Regions from separate parts of the Eubacterium ventriosum genome, predicted to be linked through region 3. Evidence: predicted binding sites of a transcription regulator. Region 3 holds the regulator's gene; each other region holds the start of a gene.

Region 1 (2,206 bases), 500 kb from region 3:
CTGTTCCTTAAGATAACTATCATATGCCGTTACTGATTTCTTATAAGTGTCTGACATACATTCCTTATAAACCATAGTCATAAATGAACAGAAAAGACTTATAATAATTATTCCAATAATTGATGAACCGGCATCATGTTTCTTAAATAATGGCAACGATTCCCTGTATTTAAAATTGGATAAAAATATTGCCGGGCTGAAAAACCATACTATAAAGAAAATATATTTCAATACGGTTATTACATAGTCCATTGGTTCAAATTTATAGTAACTAAGTTCACCGTAAATACCTGTTCCTATATAGAAAATCATAAATGCATAATATAAAATAGCCGGAACCATCTTATATACTGCACCTGACCTGAAACCAAACAGTTTCACGCTTCCACTATCGTAATTGTTGGCTTTAATATTCTTTCCATCATACCTAGCATATATATCTTTTTCTTTCTTGGGTTTGTATGGTTTATATGCCATCTCTGCTCCTTAAAATTCTGATTAAGTAGAATATTCCGTACATCAGACTTTCATAATTCTACTAAAATCGTTAATTTAAAGCTCCCGGCGTGACTCGAACACGTGACCTGCTCATTACGAGTGAGCTGCTCTACCAACTGAGCTACGGAAGCCTGTTTACATAATTTAACTATTTATTGTAATAAAGTATACAATGACATTATTATAACTATAAGAAGAAAAAAAGTAAAGACAAAAACACCATATTTTGATATAATCTAGTTTATGATTTCAATTAAAATAAACGATATAAATAATTTTATGCAAAACCTTCTTGTAAAGGATACTTTTGATTCTTTTTTAATATGTAGCGGAGAAATAATAACAGGTTCTTCCTTCTCCTTTGACGGCCATATTAACAAAGCTTTTTTTGATAAGGATGAAATTGAAAACTTTACCGAAGATTTTGCCACCTGGAAAAACTTAAGAAATATTTGTTTTGAAATAATTAAAGGAAAAAAAGTTCCTACCCGACTTAAGTTGGTTATGGCTTTTCCTAAAGTTAATTATTCAAAAATCGTAAGGGAACTTGGCTCTTCTATTGCTGAAGAGAATATTAGTGGTCTTTATTTTAATATTATATACGAAAGCAATCAGATACATATTATAACCAGTTCTTCCCTTAATCTTTTTACAATGGATAAATCTCTTGATAATTACTGGGATAAATTAATTTCAAAGTTTCTTGAATCCCATTTTGATACAGAGATTTTATAGAAATTGTTAACTAATTGTAAACTTTTAGCACTCACCTTGATTGAGTGCTAATTTTCTCTTGACTTTTCTTTTTTACGTGTCTACAATATCCTTTAGAATTGAAAATGAACAATAACAAAGGAGTGATTTTTATGTCAGAGAAAAAGGGTAGTCTTTCAATTAACAGTGAAAATATTTTCCCTATTATTAAGAAATGGTTGTATTCAGACCATGACATTTTTTTCAGAGAATTAGTATCTAATGGTTGTGATGCCATTACAAAATTAAAGAAACTTGAAATGATGGGTGAAGCTGAAATAGCTGATGATGAAGAATTTAAGATTCAGATTCTTGCAAACCCTAAAGAGAAAACTCTTACTTTCATCGATAATGGTCTTGGTATGACTGCTGATGAAGTAGACGAATACATTAACCAGATTGCTTTTTCGGGTGCAGAAGCTTTCCTTGAACAGTATAAGGATAAAACTTCTGAAGACCAGATTATCGGTCATTTCGGTTTAGGTTTTTATTCAGCATTTATGGTTGCTGATAGAGTAACTATTGAAACTTTATCTTATAAGAAAGATGCCAAAGCAGTTCTTTGGGACTGTGAAGATGGTATGGACTTTACAATGTCTGACTCAGACAAGGCTGATCGTGGTACAAAGATTACTTTATATTTAAATGACGACAGCGTTGAATTTGCTAACATTTTCAAAGCTAAAGAGATTCTTGATAAGTACTGCTCTTTTATGCCTGTTGAAATTTTTGTATCTGACCCTTCTGCTGAACCTGAATATCAGACAATTATGGAAGAAGAATTAACAGATAAAGATACTGTTATTGAGCATATTGTTGAGCCAGCTAAAACTGAAGAAAAAGAAAAGGAAGACGGAACTAAGGAAACTGTTGAAGTTGAACCAGAAAAGAAAAAAGTAAAAATTTTAAAAAGACCTATAAGTATCAGTGATACTACTCCTCTTTGGACTAAACA
Region 2 (2,206 bases), 1.0 Mb from region 3:
TTTGCTATGTCTATTGTTTTAATGTGACCACAGGTTTTACATTTATATGTAGCTTTTCCATTTATTGTGGTTGTTGATTTTGACACTAATTGACAAAATTCATACTGATGTCCTGTAATACTGCAAGGTCTTGAAAGCAAAATATTAACATCCATTCCACTTCCCACGCCATCTACTATGCCTGACTCAGTATATTGCCAAATATCATATTCTTTGTTGTACTCACTTGTGTTATTATATCTTGCAACCCATTTTCCCCAATTATCAAATCTTGAATCAGTAAGTCTATTGGTCCACCAATAATAGTTAGAATAAACACCAGCCTTATAGCCGGCATTTTTTACAATATTGCAAAAAATTTCAGCCATATCCCCATACTGCTTAGTAGTCATTTCAACCTGAGATTTGTCCTCTATATCGTAATAAACAGGCATTGTAGGTTTAGCTCCGGCTTCTTCAATCATTCTAAGAACGTGTTCTGCCTCACTTCTAGCCATATCTTCTAAAGTCTTTTCTTTGTCATTGCCAACTGCATATGAATACAAATAAACTCCATATTGAATACCATTGTCCTCACAACCTTTTACATTCTGCACAAACTTTATGTCATCCTGATTTCTTTCATCATTTCCATATCCACATCTAAGCAAAGCAAAACTAATCCCTGCCGCCTTAACCTTTGCCCAATCAATGTCACCGTTGTGATAACTTACATCAATACCTTTAGCTATTGCACCTTTTATTTCATTGCCATTTCCATCATAAAAAATTCCATTGGCTGATGACCATGGTGTAGCACCGCTTACCTGAACAGAAAAAGTGCAAATGCAAAGCCCTATAACTACTGCTTTTTTAACAATATTCCTAAATTGACTCATTTTTCACCTCCGTGCTTCTAACACACTATTTTCCCAATTTCTACATATTTTTTTAGAATCATACTAACATAATTATTTGTAGCTAATTATAACACAAAAAAATCCCCATACCAACACTAAGTCGATATGGGGATTTCTTTATTTTGTTAAGATGTTATCCTTCAATAGCAATGAACTTTTCTTTTTCTTCGATTGGTTCTTTGTTCTTAGGTATTTCGAAGGTTAAAATACCATTCTCATACTTTGGATGAACCTGTTCTGCTGTAACATGTTCACCAACATAAAAGCTTCTGCTCATACTTCCTGCATAACGTTCACGTCTTACATACTTACCTTCCTTGTCCTTCTCATCCTTATCAAGACCTTTGGCTGCATTAATTGTTAATGTACCATTTTCAAGTTTAATCTTGATTTCGTCCTTCTTAAATCCCGGAAGATCAACTGCAACCTGATATCCGTCATCAGTTTCCTTAACATCGGTTTTCATTAGGTTCTTTGCATGTTTTCCATACAATTCCTTGTCTACATCAGGTAATGTAGGGAATGAAAAATCGTCCATAAAATCATCAAATAAGTTTTCTCCAAAAATACTAGGCATCATCATAAGTCATATCTCCTTTCGTCTAATAGATATAAATTTTGTAATTGCACTATCGGAGAAATCCGAGGTGTTGATTATCTGAACTAACGAATTTGATATAGATTTTAAAGCTTGAATCTTTAATTATTTCTTTAAATCTTTATCTCTTCCTTCGTTCTGACTATGTTATAGTCCTTTTTGTTAGCGCTGTCAAGAGGTGAGTGCTAATTTTTTTAATTTTTTTTTTTATTTCACACTCATTTGTTTCTAATTTTTATGTATGGTATACTTATGGTGTTTTGAATTAAGTAGCAATTAATATCTCGATGTTAATTGCAAAAATTTTTATTAAATATTTTAATGGACTTTTTATTTCGGAGGTTTTATGAAACATTCTAATTTTGATAAAACGCTTACTTTGTTTTTGACCTTTCTAAAAATCGGTGCCTTTACCTTTGGCGGTGGTTACGCTATGGTGGCCCTTTTGGAAAGTGAGTTTATATATAAGAAGAAATGGATTGAAAAAGATGATTTTCTCAATATGATTGCAATTGCTGAATCCACGCCCGGTCCTATGGCAGTTAACAGCGCCACCTATATTGGATATCATGTTGCAGGATTTTACGGAGCTACTGCTGCAACCCTTGCAGTATGCATTCCTTCTTTTATTATTATTTATTTTATTTCGTTATTTTTCAACGAATTTTTAAGCTTACACTACGTTGCCTGCGCTTTTAAGGGTATTCAG
Region 3 (2,206 bases):
AGAATATCAATTAACCTTGCAATTGACAATCTTGAAAATTTATACAAAGGTGGACGACTTACAAAGATGCAGGCAGGTTTTGGTAATTTTGCAAAGCTTAAGCCGGTTATTTCAATTCCGGAAGGAACGTTAATTGTAAAAGGTAAGTTTATCGGCAGAAAGAAAGCCATTGCAGGACTTGTTAGTTATATAGAAGGAATGGACTTAGATGAAAGATTTCCAATTTATGGAATTTATTCAGACGGAACAGAGAATCTTGATAACTTTGTAAAGAAAGTTGAAGAAAAAGGAATTAAGTTTAAGGAATGTTATCAGATAGGACCTACAATAGGAACTCATGTTGGACCTGAAACATTTGGATTTATAGCAGTAGAAAAAGCAAAGAATTAGTTAATAAATGTTGGAATAGCAATGACGATGAAAGCTATAATAAAAATATAATAACCACAATGAAAAGAACTGTTAAGTTGGCAGAGTTCAAGTGCCGGAGTAACAGTTCTTTTTCTTATACAGATTAGAAATCCGCACCAATTGATTGCACGGATTGTTACGTGTTACGCACTCCCGCAATCCTCCCTGATATTTGCATATCGCGAAGCTTACGCTTCACCTTTATGTTCATATCCGGGCGTGTCCCAAGGTCATTTTCCCATCATTGTGCAAGCAAAGGTGAGAAAAGACCTTTGGACAATGCAATCGCGTACAAAGAAAGTTCACAAATTATTTACAAAACTTTTTTTAGAAAAATGTTGACAAAGCGGTTGAGGAGTGGTAACTTTAACACAGATAAAATATTAGCACTCAAATTAAACGAGTGCTAACAGAAAAAGAAAGGAGATGCCATGGAACTTAATGAGAGAAAAGAAAAAATATTAGACGCTGTTATTAGGAACTATCTTGAGACAGGCGAACCAGTGGGTTCCAGAACCATTTCCAAATATACAGATTTAAATTTAAGCTCAGCAACAATTAGAAATGAAATGTCAGACCTTGAAGAGTTAGGTTACATAGTTCAGCCACATACATCGGCAGGAAGAATTCCAACTGATAAAGGTTACAGATTTTATGTAGACAATATTCTTAAAGACAGGATGGCAGAGCTTGATGAGAGAGAGAAGAAAGTTACTGAAAAGGAAGATTTACTTATTCAGAAAGTTGATAAGGTTGAAACCTTATTACAGAATATGGCGAAGATGTTAGCAACTAATACTAATTACGCCACAATGGTTTCCACACCGAAAGCACAGACTAACAGAATTAAGTTCGTACAGCTTTCAGTTTTGGAAGAAAAGAGTCTTCTTTGTACGGTAGTTTCAGATAAGAACCATGTGGTTAACAAAATTGTCAAAGTCAGCAAGGATGTTAACCAGGAAATAGTAGTCAGATTAAATGTAGCTCTTAATACAGTCCTTGCAGGATTATCAATTGAAGAAATTAATTTAGGAGTTATGACTACACTGGCATCACAGGCAGGAGAGTTTGAATCAGTTGTAAGCGAGGTTTTGAAAGCAATAACGGAAGCAATTGCAACAGAGGAGCAGATGAAGATTTATACTTCAGGTGCAACCAACATTTTCAAATATCCTGAATTAAGTGATAAAGAAAGAGCAAGCCAGTTACTTACTACATTAGAAGAAAAGTCTCAGCTTACCGAATTAATTAATGAAGGAGATGAGGAAACAGGTATTCAGGTCTACATTGGAAGTGAAAGTCCTGTACAGTCCATGAAAGATTGCAGTGTTGTAACTGCAACATACGAATTGGAAGATGGTTTCAAGGGAACAATAGGAATCATCGGACCGAAGAGAATGGACTACGAGAAAGTAGTAGATGCTTTAAGAAATGTGAAAGAACAACTAAGTGATACATTTAAGGATGAACATTCATAGCAAAGCTTAGTTAGACAATAGAATAAGAAAGAAAGGAAAGTCCAATGGAAAAAGAAAAAGAAACTTTGGATGAAAACATTACCGAAGAAACTAGTAATGAAGTTAAAGATAATGAAGCTGAAAACACAAAGGCTGAAAATATTAAGACAGAAGAAACTGTAGAAGAAGCTAATGAACAGGAAGCTGAAGATACAGAAACTTCTGAAGAATCTGAAGATACTAAAAAGAAGTTTTTCAAAAAGAAAGATAAGAAAGACAAAAAGGATCAGCAGATTGAAGAATTAAATGATAAATATCAAAGACTTTTTGCAGAGTTT
Region 4 (2,206 bases), 1.4 Mb from region 3:
AGACGAATCATGGTTAAGTGGACTAACTCACCACGATGCACAGGCTATGAAGTTAGAGTTGCAACAGACAAGAAAATGAAGCATGTCGTAAAGAAATACACTGTTTCAGGCAACACAAAACAGTATGTAAAAGTTAAAGGCCTTACAAAGACAAAGAAATATTACGTAAAAGTGAGAGCCTACTTAAAAGTTGGTAAAAAATACTACTACAGCTCATATAGCACTGTTGTGAAAAATAAGCCATTGAAGATTAAGAAGAAAAAATAGGGTTTGAATTTTTTAAATGAATTAATAAAATATCCGGATAGAAGAAAGTATTTTAAGCTTACATTCTATCCGGATATTTTTTATTTACATTACACAGAACATTTTGTGATTTTTCTATTTTTTACTGTAATTCCCGTTTCCACCACGCAATGCTACTGCCTTATTTAATTTTTATCCAAAAGATTTATTCAAGTTCTTCCACCTTTATTACTCAATTGTAATGAATTTTTCTTCTACCTGTGGCTTCTTTACTTCTTTAGGAACATACATTGTTAAGATTCCGTTTTCAAACTTGGCATTAATATCTTCCTCTGTTACGTTCTTGCCAACAAAGAAGCTTCTCTGGCACTTGCCATAATATCTTTCACGACGGATGTATTTAACGGCTTCCTTCTTCTGACCTTCTTCGTTGTTCTCTTCTTTATTTTCTGCATTGTGTTCAGCGGTAATTGTAAGGTAACCGTCTTTCAACTGTGCCTTTACTTCTTCTTTGGAAAATCCAGGTAATTCCATTTCAATCTGGTAGCCGTCAGCCAATTCTTTAATATCTGAGCTTATATTTCTAGCTGCTGCTACCTGCTTTCTAAATGCAGGTGAAAATTCAAATACATCTCCAAAATCATCAAATAAATCATTCATTCCAAAAATACTAGGTGCTAACATAATACTTACCTCCTTATATATCTGCAATCAAAATCTGAGAATTTAGCTGACTGCATATTGCGACTTCCATTAGTCGTAATTGTTAATTTTATTTCTTTCAGGGACTCTCTTTTTTCCCTGTGATTATGTTATAGCACTTTTGTTAGCACTCGTCAACAGTGAGTGCTAATATTTCTTGTAAACATTTTGTTAACTTTTATAATATAAAATGTTATCTGATTTTTAACTTTCCTAATACCCTAACGGTAACTCCAGGCCGCTTTCTTCCATCAGCTCTTTATCCAAAAGAATCTCCTTTGTATTACCATCCTTAATTATCTTTCCGTCTGAAAGAAGTATTGTTCTCTCGCAAGTGTCCATTATCATATTCAAATCGTGAGAAGCTATTATTTTTGCCTGATTCAGTCGATTTAATATGTTGATTAGGTTTCGTCTGTTCTTTGGATCAAGTGCCACGCTTGGCTCATCCATCAATATAACATCCGGTTCTGTTGACAGGATTGTTGCAATAGAGGCAAGTTTTTTCTCCCCTCCTGAAAGCTTATAAATCTGCTTGTCCTTTAGCTGTTCAATGTGCACAACTTTCAGCGCTTCCATTGTTTTCTCATTAACTTCTGCCTCAGACATTCCGTAATTTCTCGGTGCAAAAGCAACATCATCAAAAACAGTTGACATAAAAAGCTGACTGTCAGCATCCTGAAAAACGTAGCCAATATTTTTTCTAATAGTCTTTAAATTCTTTTTTTCAAGGGGAATATTGTTGACCATCACATCTCCCTGAAAACCTGTATTTAGACCAACAAGTATTCTTAAAAGAGTAGACTTTCCAACGCCGTTAGCGCCAACCAAGCCCACCGACTCACCCTTTTTTAATTGAAAATTTATATTTTCCAAAACCTTTCTCTTGCTATCATAGCCGAAAGAAAGGTCGGAAACTGAAATTATATTCTCCATCTTTTTGTCCTTTTATGTAAACAAACCGCCCACTATTTCAAAAACAGGGTACACTCTAAAAGTGATAATCACCAGTGTCCATACAATCATCCACACGTAATCCCTGCTACTTAATTTGTAATTTCTGATTCGCACGTTATTAAGATTGTAACCTCTAAGACTCATGCTGTTATGCACATCGGTTGCCCTGTCTATACTTCGTAAAAGCAACTGCCCCGGCAGACTTCCCCAAGCCTTAAAATTAATGCCTTTCTGGCCCGGTGCCCTAAGGCTGTACGCCTCAACTATTCTTTTTGTTTCCTTTAGCAACACGTTAATGTAC

What was found. Region 3 encodes HrcA, which represses chaperone genes, less so after heat shock. Its sites were predicted from a motif close to TGTTAGCACTCNNNNNNNNNGAGTGCTAACA; they were not measured.
Region 1: a site for HrcA is predicted at 1,256-1,286, ahead of htpG (molecular chaperone HtpG). Genes of this name have one in related genera too.
Region 2: a site for HrcA is predicted at 1,658-1,688, ahead of NQ558_RS06805 (Hsp20/alpha crystallin family protein). Genes of this name have one in related genera too.
Region 4: a site for HrcA is predicted at 1,071-1,101, ahead of NQ558_RS05200 (Hsp20/alpha crystallin family protein). Genes of this name have one in related genera too.

Annotation. Positions count from the first base shown of each region.
Region 1 is NZ_CP102282.1:2,049,007-2,051,212, forward strand. Features, by position in the region: gene NQ558_RS09175 (hypothetical protein) at 1-477, opposite strand, end outside; tRNA gene NQ558_RS09180 (tRNA-Thr) at 557-629, opposite strand; gene NQ558_RS09185 (DUF5721 family protein) at 742-1,233, shown strand; gene htpG (molecular chaperone HtpG) at 1,365-2,206, shown strand, end outside.
Region 2 is NZ_CP102282.1:1,509,742-1,511,947, reverse strand. Features, by position in the region: gene NQ558_RS06810 (GH25 family lysozyme) at 1-878, opposite strand, end outside; gene NQ558_RS06805 (Hsp20/alpha crystallin family protein) at 1,033-1,482, opposite strand; gene NQ558_RS06800 (chromate transporter) at 1,844-2,206, shown strand, end outside.
Region 3 is NZ_CP102282.1:2,551,706-2,553,911, reverse strand. Features, by position in the region: gene NQ558_RS11485 (DegV family protein) at 1-390, shown strand, start outside; gene hrcA (heat-inducible transcriptional repressor HrcA) at 843-1,889, shown strand; gene grpE (nucleotide exchange factor GrpE) at 1,934-2,206, shown strand, end outside.
Region 4 is NZ_CP102282.1:1,134,715-1,136,920, reverse strand. Features, by position in the region: gene NQ558_RS05205 (glycerophosphodiester phosphodiesterase family protein) at 1-267, shown strand, start outside; gene NQ558_RS05200 (Hsp20/alpha crystallin family protein) at 475-930, opposite strand; gene NQ558_RS05195 (energy-coupling factor ABC transporter ATP-binding protein) at 1,162-1,884, opposite strand; gene cbiQ (cobalt ECF transporter T component CbiQ) at 1,897-2,206, opposite strand, start outside.